Regions from separate parts of the Corynebacterium poyangense genome, predicted to be linked through region 1. Evidence: riboswitches for the same ligand, from Rfam matches in the RefSeq annotation. Region 1 holds a riboswitch; each other region holds the start of a gene.
The links. A riboswitch is a leader RNA that binds a small molecule or an ion and turns the genes downstream of it on or off. The one in region 1 is predicted to bind thiamine pyrophosphate.
Positions count from the first base shown of each region.

Region 2: it holds a riboswitch for thiamine pyrophosphate, as region 1 does, so the genes downstream of both, GP475_RS00695 (ECF transporter S component) here and thiM (hydroxyethylthiazole kinase) in region 1, are expected to answer to the same signal.
Region 3: it holds a riboswitch for thiamine pyrophosphate, as region 1 does, so the genes downstream of both, thiO (glycine oxidase ThiO) here and thiM (hydroxyethylthiazole kinase) in region 1, are expected to answer to the same signal.

Region 1 is NZ_CP046884.1:1,231,576-1,234,854, forward strand. Features, by position in the region: gene GP475_RS05765 (bifunctional hydroxymethylpyrimidine kinase/phosphomethylpyrimidine kinase) at 1-946, opposite strand, end outside; gene thiM (hydroxyethylthiazole kinase) at 939-1,760, opposite strand; TPP riboswitch at 1,753-1,856, opposite strand; gene GP475_RS05775 (NAD(P)/FAD-dependent oxidoreductase) at 1,901-3,279, opposite strand, start outside.
Region 2 is NZ_CP046884.1:148,211-151,489, forward strand. Features, by position in the region: gene GP475_RS00690 (ABC transporter ATP-binding protein) at 1-936, opposite strand, end outside; gene GP475_RS00695 (ECF transporter S component) at 938-1,531, opposite strand; TPP riboswitch at 1,571-1,681, opposite strand; gene GP475_RS00700 (dicarboxylate/amino acid:cation symporter) at 1,854-3,179, opposite strand.
Region 3 is NZ_CP046884.1:1,124,072-1,127,350, reverse strand. Features, by position in the region: gene thiS (sulfur carrier protein ThiS) at 1-62, opposite strand, end outside; gene thiO (glycine oxidase ThiO) at 72-1,220, opposite strand; TPP riboswitch at 1,214-1,328, opposite strand; gene GP475_RS05280 (thiamine phosphate synthase) at 1,397-1,954, shown strand; gene GP475_RS12610 (beta/alpha barrel domain-containing protein) at 1,933-2,088, shown strand; gene GP475_RS05275 (amino acid permease) at 2,080-3,279, opposite strand, start outside.

The DNA.
Region 1 (3,279 bases):
ACCACTCAGATACGACAGCGGTGGTGTCGCTATCTGCCAACATTCCAATTTTGAGAGCGTCAATCGTGACGTCGTCGCTCACCGCTTCTAGTTGCTGCTTGAGAAACTCCGATGGGGGACTGAAAATATCACGGACACCGCATGTGTTTTGGGAAACCAAGGCGGTAACCACCGCCATGCCATATCCACCAGCGGCTGCGATGGATTTGAGATCTGCTTGCAGACCAGCTCCCCCAGAAGGATCAGTACCAGCGATGGATAACACCCTCGGAATGCTGCCCCTGATTGCGCGTGACCCGGTAATACATTTCCGAAGATCTCTAGCTGCTTGTTCTGGATTCAGCGAGGTCATAATTTCGGAGACAACGCAGAGTCCGTCAACTACCGTGTGCTGGATGATGTCGCTTGCGTTATCGAGATGCACACCACCAATTGCGACGCAGGGCATACCGAGGCTCTTAGCTTTGTGGGCGAGATTTATTAGCCCTTCAATTCCTAACGGAGCAGCGGCGTCTTGCTTGGTGGAGGTAGCGCGGACTGGGCCGATTCCTACGACATCTGGGAGAGGAAGGTGTGCGTCATGGCAGCGTTGGACAATATCGTCAAGTTCTGACTCCACCGAGATAGAAAGCCCGATCATAAGGTGTGAGGGCAAGGCGCGTCGAGCTTCCTCATAAGGAGTGTCATCTTGGCCGATATGAAGGTGAAGCCCTAATTTGAGAGCACAATCGAGCCGATCATTGACGAAGAGAGGAACTCTGGCCCCAATAATTTCACTTAATGCGCGGGCGCGTTCTTCAAAGGTAGCGTCATCAGCGTGTTTATCTCGCAGCTGGACAGCAGTGACGCCACCGCAGATAGCTTGGTCGACAATGTGAGGAACCTGATCGGGCCCGCCCCCCTGGTCAGGATCGGTCACGAGGTAGAGATCCCAAAAATTAGGCATTGTGGTGTTCCTCCTGGATCTCGATAGCGTGGAAAATATCCTGGTCGGTCAGGTTATAGAGAGCGTCAATCCACGCCGCGTGAAAGCTGCCAGGCCCGGAGGAAGAAGCTGCGGCGTGCGATCCAGCGGCACCGAGATGAGCGTGGGCAGCGAGAACGGCATCATGGGCGGAAATTTTTTGATCGGCGGCAGCGCCTAAGTAGGCGGCGCACACTGCACCAAGGGAGCAACCCGTGCCGATGAGACGTTGCATAAGTGGATCGCCGGAAGTTAACCAGGTAATCCGATCAGCCGAAACAATGAGGTCTTGAGGTCCCGAAACCGCCACGACACAATTGTGCGCTTGGGCCAGATGGCGGGCTACGTCGAGCGCACTGGTGACCTCATCAGTAGCGTCCACACCGCGTCCGCCGGATCCCATTCCCGCTAAGGCGGAAATTTCCGAGGCGTTTCCCCTGATGGCGGTGGGATGGCGCTGGACGATCTCCTGGCAGAAACGGGTGCGGTGAGTAAGCCCCCCGACAGCGACCGGATCCAGCACCCAAGGGGTGTTGCTTTTTGACGCGCCCTTAATAGCGGCGCGCATTCCTTGATACTGTTCAGCGGATGGGGTTCCGGCGTTTATTAACACCCCGGAAGCAACTTCAGCAAAACCTTCGGATTCCTCCGGGGTGTCGCACATTGCCGGAGCAGCGCCCACTGCGAGCAACACATTTGCGGTAATTTCAGCAACAACTTTGTTGGTGAGACACTGCACCAACGGGGAAGTTGACTGTAGAGCATGAAATGCTTCAGATAAAGCAGGCTGTGTCATCAGGTGACATCCCTTCGCTAGTTCGAACTAGAGCAGGTTCAGCGGGTGTTTTCTCAGCGCCGGCGAAATCTTAGCGGCGCACCCCGTGTCCCTCTGGCCCGATACTAGCAGCTGGAATGGACCTGACCACCTAACCGTGTTTAACCTTTATATTGGTTAGTTTCCCGCACCTCGATGGGAAGATCACTGTCATCATCAACAGAACGGCCCAGCTTCAATAAACCGGTGCGAGCATGAAGTTGTTGGCGGGTGACTGCCAAGTTCCAGCGCTTCTTTGACAGGGCGTTGATACCCCAAGAGACGATGGACACGAAGCGATTTCGGAAACCAACGAGATACATCACGTGCACCAAGAGCCACAGAACCCAACCAAAGAAGCCGGTGACTTCGATCTTCCCCATTTTTGCTACCGCAGAAAAACGGGAGATGGTGGCCATGGAACCTTTGTCGATGTAGTCAAATGGTTCTCGTGCGGATTCCTCGCGGCCCGAAACCTCAGCGGCAATTTGCTCGGCTGCGTATTCACCGCCCTGGATTGCTACCTGAGCGACGCCGGGTAGGCCATTGAGATTGATCATGTCACCAACGACGAAAACGTTGGAGAAGGTTCCCACAGTCAGGTCATTATTGACGGGAACGCGACCTGCGCGATCAACTTCTAAGCCAGCCTGATCTGCGATGAGCTTGCCAAGTGGGGAAGCGGAAACACCGGCGGACCAAATCTTGCAGAAGGAGTTAATGGTGTGTTCGGAACCATCGACGGTGGACTTATATGTCACTGTGTTTTCGTCCACATTGGTCACGATGCTATTGGGTTTAACAGTAACTCCTAGCTTCTCTAACTGCCGCTGGGTATAGCGGCCGAGTCGTTTTCCGAACGGCGGTAACACCTGCGGGGCGCCATCAAGCAGGACAATTTTCGCCGAGCTTGGTGCGAAGTGACGGTATTCATCAGCGAGGGTGCGATGAGCCATTTCAGCAAGCTGACCAGCCAGCTCAACGCCAGTTGGCCCCGCCCCAACGATGGTGAAAGTGAGGAGTTTTTCGCGTTCCACAGGGTCACGGGTCAGCTCAGCTCGTTCGAAAGCACCCACGATTCGAGCCCGGATTTCCAAGGCATTATCAATGGTTTTCATGCCCGGCGCAAACTCCGCGAAGTGGTCATTGCCGAAGTAGGACTGGTTAGCGCCAGCAGCGACAATCAAGTAGTCGTAACTGTAGGTGGTCTGGTAGTGGCCCAAGGAAGCCGTAACCGTTTGTTCGGCAAGATTGATGTCAGTGACTTCGCCCTTGATGACGTCGATATTATCCTGCCGGGCTAACACCTGACGGGTCGAAGGAGCGATTTCACCGGAGGACAAAATGCCGGTAGCCACCTGGTAGAGCAGGGGCTGAAAGAGGTGATGGTTAGTGCGGTCGATAAGAGTGATATCGACATCTTCATTGTCCAGCTCATGGGCGGCGAATAGTCCGCCAAACCCTGAACCGATAATTACCACATGCTTGCGGCCACCATCGG
Region 2 (3,279 bases), 1.1 Mb from region 1:
CACGTGCCCAGCCTGCGGTGGCAATAAACCTCCGAGGGCCAACGCCAAAGTTGATTTACCGCTGCCGTTCTTCCCGGTAATGCACACCCCATGTCCCACCGGCAGCGCCACGTTCATATCGCTTCGCACCGCTGGAGAACCCGGCCACCCTAGACTCAGCTCTACCCCTTCGATCAGGGTGTCGGGGTGTTCTGGGATAGCCTGCGCCTGGGGTAAAACCGGCGCCGGTCCTGGAATCCAGATTCCGTGTTCACGCAGTTCATCGCCATGTTCTGCCAGAACGACGTCACGCGGTCCATCCACTATAAGCCCTGCATCGCCCAGGACTATAACCCGCTCAATAAGCGGCAGCCACTCTGCAACTCGATGCTCCACCACCAGCAGCGTGGCGTGCGTTTCAGCAACAGCCTGTGCAGTGGCAGCCACCAAATCCGGAACACTGTCCGGATCAATATTGGCGGTGGGTTCGTCGAGAGCAATAATCCCCGGCTGCATCGCAAGCACACCGGCTAGGGCGAGTCGTTGCCGCTGACCTCCGGAAAGCTCCTTGGTGAGGTGATGGAGTGGAAGGTCTAACCCCACCAACTCTAAGGCTCGACGCACCCGTGGCCACATCTCATCTGGGGGCACCGAAAGGTTTTCTAAACCAAAAGCAATATCATCGCCTACCTGAGCTGATACTGCTTGGGAATCTGGATCTTGGAGGACTAGACCCACCCGGTCACGTACCTCTAGTTCTCCGGCGGCTTCACCATCTTCACTGCTTCCCAACACTCCAGCTATGGCGCCGAGAAGAGTAGATTTCCCGGCACCCGAGGTGCCGAGTATGAGGATGCGTTCTCCGCGTTCTATCTCAAGATCAATATTGGCTAGAGCGGGTTTCGCTCTGCCGGCATGACGCCATCCATATCCGCGGGCGCGAATCTGTGGGGTCATATTAGATAAGTTTCCGGTGTTCACGGCCAACAGCAAAGCGGTCTAAAGCCCCGGTTTTAGCTAAGGCGCGTACCACAAAATAACTCAGAAGTCCGGCGAGGATAATCCCGGATAGTTGGGTGCATAACAAATACACCACATTGAATTCTAAGGATTTCGCGAAGTTGCCCAGGAATAATTCGAGGATGAAGGCGCCTGCTGCGGCACCCATTCCGGCTAAGAGAGAAACCGGTAGGGTGAAACGTCGATAAGCAAAAAGGGCGAAGATGAGTTCCGCGCCTAGTCCTTGGGCGATACCGGAGTAGACCGTGCCGATGCCCCATTGGTTGCCGGCTATGGCGGAAATGATGGCGGCGATGAGTTCGACGGCGAGCGCGGCGCCGGGTTTCCGGATGATGAGTCCGCCGAAGAGCCCGCCGATCAGCCAGAGGCCGAGGGGAAGCCCGCCGAGACCAGGGGTGATGGCGTTAAAAACCTCATAGAGGTTGCCGCCCACCACATTCCAGACCATGAAGATAAAAGATATGGCGGCTCCGAGGACCGCTGCGGTGACAATATCGACGATCCGCCAGGATCGAGCAGATGTAAAAGTCATAATGTGTGCTCCTTAGTGAAATATCGGGTTCACAGAGCACACGGGAAAGTCGTCGCTCCCTGCGCCGGCATTATCCGGATCAGGTTGTAACGGTCGAAAGCATCCGTGCTTTCCTCTCAGCCCCGGTAGGGGACTCCCGTGCGCTAGGCGCATCGGCGTTTTTCAGGCTGACACGCTGCGTCACACCCTACTACAAAGACGACGGAAAGCTAGTGGTAGCTAACCCTAGAGCGGAAATTGGACACTGAAGCTCAGGAGCTTGACAGCTACTGACCTGGATCAGAAGGAAATGGGGGTCAAAGGTGTTAGGTGGTACGGGTGCTCATGATGAAGACACCGTTGGTGCTGCCTGCAGATCCTTTCCGCGCTTCCACACCTCACGGTCTAGGATTCCGGCTCGGTGTGACACCACGGCTGCTACCAGAGCTTGACCAGTGACGTTGGTTGCCGTCCGGCCCATATCAATGATGGGTTCAATAGCTAGGAGGAGTCCTGCACCCGCAAGAGGTAGACCGAGGGTGGAGAGAGTCAGCGTAAGCATAACGACGGCACCTGTTGTGCCGGCGGTAGCTGCTGAACCGATCACCGAGACCACGATGATGAGAAGATAATCCACCGCAGAAAGATCAACGCCAAAGAATTGGGCGACGAAAAGAGCAGCAACCGCTGGATAAATAGAGGCGCACCCATCCATTTTTGTGGTCGCCCCAAGCGGGATAGCGAAAGAGGCATAGGAAGAAGGAACTCCAAGAGCCTGTTCGCTGACTCGTTGAGTCACCGGCATGACTCCCATGGAAGACCGGGTAATAAAGCCGAGGGAAGTCACCGGCCAGACTCGACGATAAAACTCGATGGGGGAAAGTCCGTGGATTTTCAGAATAGCTGGGTAGATCAGGAGCAGAACCAAAGCCAAACCTACATAGATGGCGAGGACAAATTTCCCGAGGCTGCCTAATGCACTCCAACCGTAGGCGGCGACGGCGTGTCCGATGAGTGCTGCGGTGCCTATGGGGGCGAGACGGATAATCCACCACAGAATCACTTGGACCACGGAGAGGAATGATTCCGTGAAGTGAAGAAACGGCTCAGCGGCTTTACCTGCTTTGACTGAAGCTATGCCAATAGCTAAAGACACCACCAGGATCTGAAGCACGTTGAAACTAAGGGATACGCCGGATTCGGAAACCTTTGCGCTAAGTCCAAGGATATTGACCGGAACGATGGAGTTGAGGAAACCAAACCATGATCCGATAGTTGATGGTTCTGCAGCGTTTCCTGGGTTAACGCTGGTACCAACCCCCGGTTTCATGACCGCTCCAACTAATAAGCCGGCAAGCACGGAGAAGAAGGCAGTGATCATAAACCACCAAATAGTTGATAGCGCTAGTTTGGCGGCGTTGCTGACTTCTCGTAGTTTTGCGACGGAGGTTACCACCGCAGCAAAGACGAGCGCGGGAACCATGACTCTGAGGAGTTGAACATAGGTATCTCCCACCCAGGAAAGACACGTACTTAGCCAATTATCGGGCTCGCTGCTGTGAGGGCTAAGAGAACGGGCAATAAACCCGAGGATAAGCCCGATGATGAGACCATAGATGACCTGGGCACCGAACCCGGTGGCCCAGCCATGACGCTTCTGCTGCGACACGTGTTCTCCCTCTACTCATGAGTAATTGATGGTGGGAACGCTTCTGGCATTCTTGATGTCCAACGTCAGGTGTCGGGCATATCATTCCCTAGACCTAAGT
Region 3 (3,279 bases), 110 kb from region 1:
TCTTTAATTGTTTCTCCAGCCACAGGTTCAAATTTTTCACCATTAATAAGATTGTCAGTCATAGTCACTCCCTATAAACTTTCATATGGCACTAAACTAAAACGCCAAGGATCAATACTTTTCCTAAATTCCGCCGAGATCTTATCTTCTTCCCCAACGGCAATAAGCGCACCAATATGCGAACCTAATGCAGATAAGAGAATTCCGTGCCGAAAATAGCCGGTAGATAGAATAAGATTTTCCGCCACTTCCCCTATTAACGGAACATCATCGGGTGTTCCTGGGCGCGCCTTTGAGATGATTTCGTAAATTTCACATTCCAGAATGCTTGGCACAATGTGCGCGGCATCTCTGAGCAGTTGATAGACCCCTTCTGCAGACACCCCAGCCAAAGAATCTTCACGAGAAGTCGCCCCCACAACGACAGTGCCATCGGCACGCGGTACCACATACACCGGCCGGCCATGAACTACTGCCCTAATAGTTCGACGCACTAACGGCCGGATATGTTCAGGAACCCGCAAGCGAATGACCTCACCGTGAACTGGACGAAGCGGAAGATTCAGCGCTTTTGGTAAGCCCCCAATGTCAGCAGCTGCCAGGCCTGTCGCCACGATCACCTTATCTGCCAAGAAATCTCGGCCATCTTCAGCGTGCACCCCAACCGCCCGCTGGGCGTCGAATATTACTTTCTCTATCGTGGTTTCGATGAGGTCATCTGCTATCACGTCGAGCAACGCCTGACATAAGTTACGCGGATCTACTTGGTGGTCACCGGGGATATCTACTGCACCCACACATCCTGGGCCCAGTGCTGGTTCTAATTGTCGAGCGTGTCGAATAGTGATGGGTTGGACATCCATGTCGAGGCGATGTTGCAAGGAGGTCAACTCAAATAGTGCCGTTCGATCAGCGGAATCGCCGGCAAGCACAAAAGTAGAGTTTGCTAAATACCCTATTTCTTCTTTGTGCTGCCCTAAATCCGCAGCAATCTCTGAGACAAAGCGGGGAAACATCTCCCCTGAGGCCACCATGAGCGGATACAACGTGGGTTGATCCCACACCACCTCAGCAACTGGAGCCAACATACCGGCGGCTGCGCGCGTGGCCCCAGATACAGGGGCGGGGTCGCACACAGTGATATCCCACCCACGGCGTTTTAATTGCCAGGCGGTAGCTAAACCAATGATCCCGGCCCCCACAACAACGGCTGATGACATGGGGCATTCCTCCCTCCGGCGGCATGATCCGCATCAGGTTTGGCGGTCGGCCTCCATGGCCCTCTCAGCCACGCTGTGGATAACACCGTGGCTCCCGCGGAACTCCTACATCTGACATCATAGGAGCCTTTGCACCGATGGGGGTAGCCCCTACCGAGGGAATAGACTTCCGAACTATGAGAAGCCGCACCCGTGAAGAACGCTTAGCTCTGTTACATGCCGCCCAACTGTATGTCTGCACCGACGCCCGCACTGACCGAGGTGACCTAGCTGATTTTCTCGACGCCGCCTATCGAGGTGGAGTAGATATTATCCAGTTGCGGGATAAAAAGATCAGTGCTCGTGATGAACTCGATGCTCTCAAAATCCTTGCCGACATAGCCCATCACCATGGAAAACTCTTCGCTGTCAATGATCGCGCCGATATTGCAGCATTAATCGGGGCGGACATCATTCATGTGGGTCAAGAAGATTTAACACCGGCCCAGGTCCGATCACTCTTGGGACAGGATGTGCTAATTGGCCGCTCCAACCGAAAAACCGACATGTTCCGCGATTCCTTAGCAGACCCCGATATCGATTACGCCGTCATGGGCCCGGTATGGAAAACTCCGACGAAACCTGGACGCAAACCCGTTGGTTTAGCTGGTATTTCCGCAGCCGCGCAACTCAGCGACAACACTAGACTTCAGCAGAAGACTCACCCAAAACCGTGTGGGCTATTGGCGGAATAGATCAAGATAACGTCCACGACGTCCTCAGCGCAGGCGCTCGCCGAATAGTGGTGGTTCGCGCCATCACTCAAGCTGCAGATCCCCAATCTGCAGCTCAAGCGCTTAAGAACACGATCCGAACGTGGCTAACCTAAGGTAGTCTCTGCTTCGCTGGTGCGCTGACGCCCCTGACGGATCTTCGCAGCAGTCCCCATCCCGATAATCCATACCGCGGAGGCAATTAAGCCAATTCTGGTATCTGATTCAAAAGCAAGCACACATACCATTGCCGCAAAGAAAGCTAATACGACCCACGCAGCTAGTATCCCAAAAGGCGCCGGAAAGACGCTCTTGCGGTGTAAATCATCGTGGGTTTTTCGGAACTTGAGATAGGACATAGTAATAATGGCCCAAACTGCCATCACCAACGTTGAGGCCATTGCCGTGATCATCGTAAAAGCTTGAATGACAGATTCCCCAGCGGAAATAAGGACAATGGAGCTCAGCAATAAAACGCACGTCAGGAATAACGCATTCTGAGGTACTCGACGTCGAGACAACACCTTAAATGCTTGAGGTGCATCACCGCGGTGCGCCAAACCCCACAACATTCGAGATGTCGAATAAATCCCGGAGTTCGCTGAAGAGGCAGCTGAGCTCAGCACCACAATGTTGACGATACTCGCTGCCGCTGCTAACCCCGTTAATGCGAACATCGTCACAAAAGGAGATTTGCCCGGATCAACTTCATTCCACGGGGTCACCATCATAATCACAGCTAATGCGCCAATATAAAAAAGCATAATTCTCATCGGAATGGAATTAATAGCTTTTGGCAACATAGTCTCTGGATTTTTCGTTTCTGCCACAGTGGTGCCAACCAACTCGATTCCCATAAAAGCAAAAATCGCAATGGGAAATCCAGCTAAAAATCCATAGAAGCCCAAGGGGAATAATCCACCATGAGACCATAAGTTACTCAAGGCTGCAGGATCGCCAGATTCATTGGGAACATGACTTACTACCATCCACAGTCCCACCACAATAAGCGCTAAGATAGCGCAAATCTTAATGAGAGCAAACCAGAATTCTATTTCCCCAAATGCTTTGACGGTGAGGGCATTTAAGCTATATAAGCACCCGATGACCAGGATGATGGGAATCCATGCAGGAAGCTGAGGCCACCAGAAATGGGTGTAACCCACGATAGCGATCAGGTCTGCGACTGCTGTTACAACCCAGCAAAACCAGTAGGTCCACCCGGTAAGAAAACCCGCGACGGGCCCGAGGAGATCATGAGCGATATCCGCGAAAGTAGCGTAGCGGGAGTTGGAAAGCAATAGCTC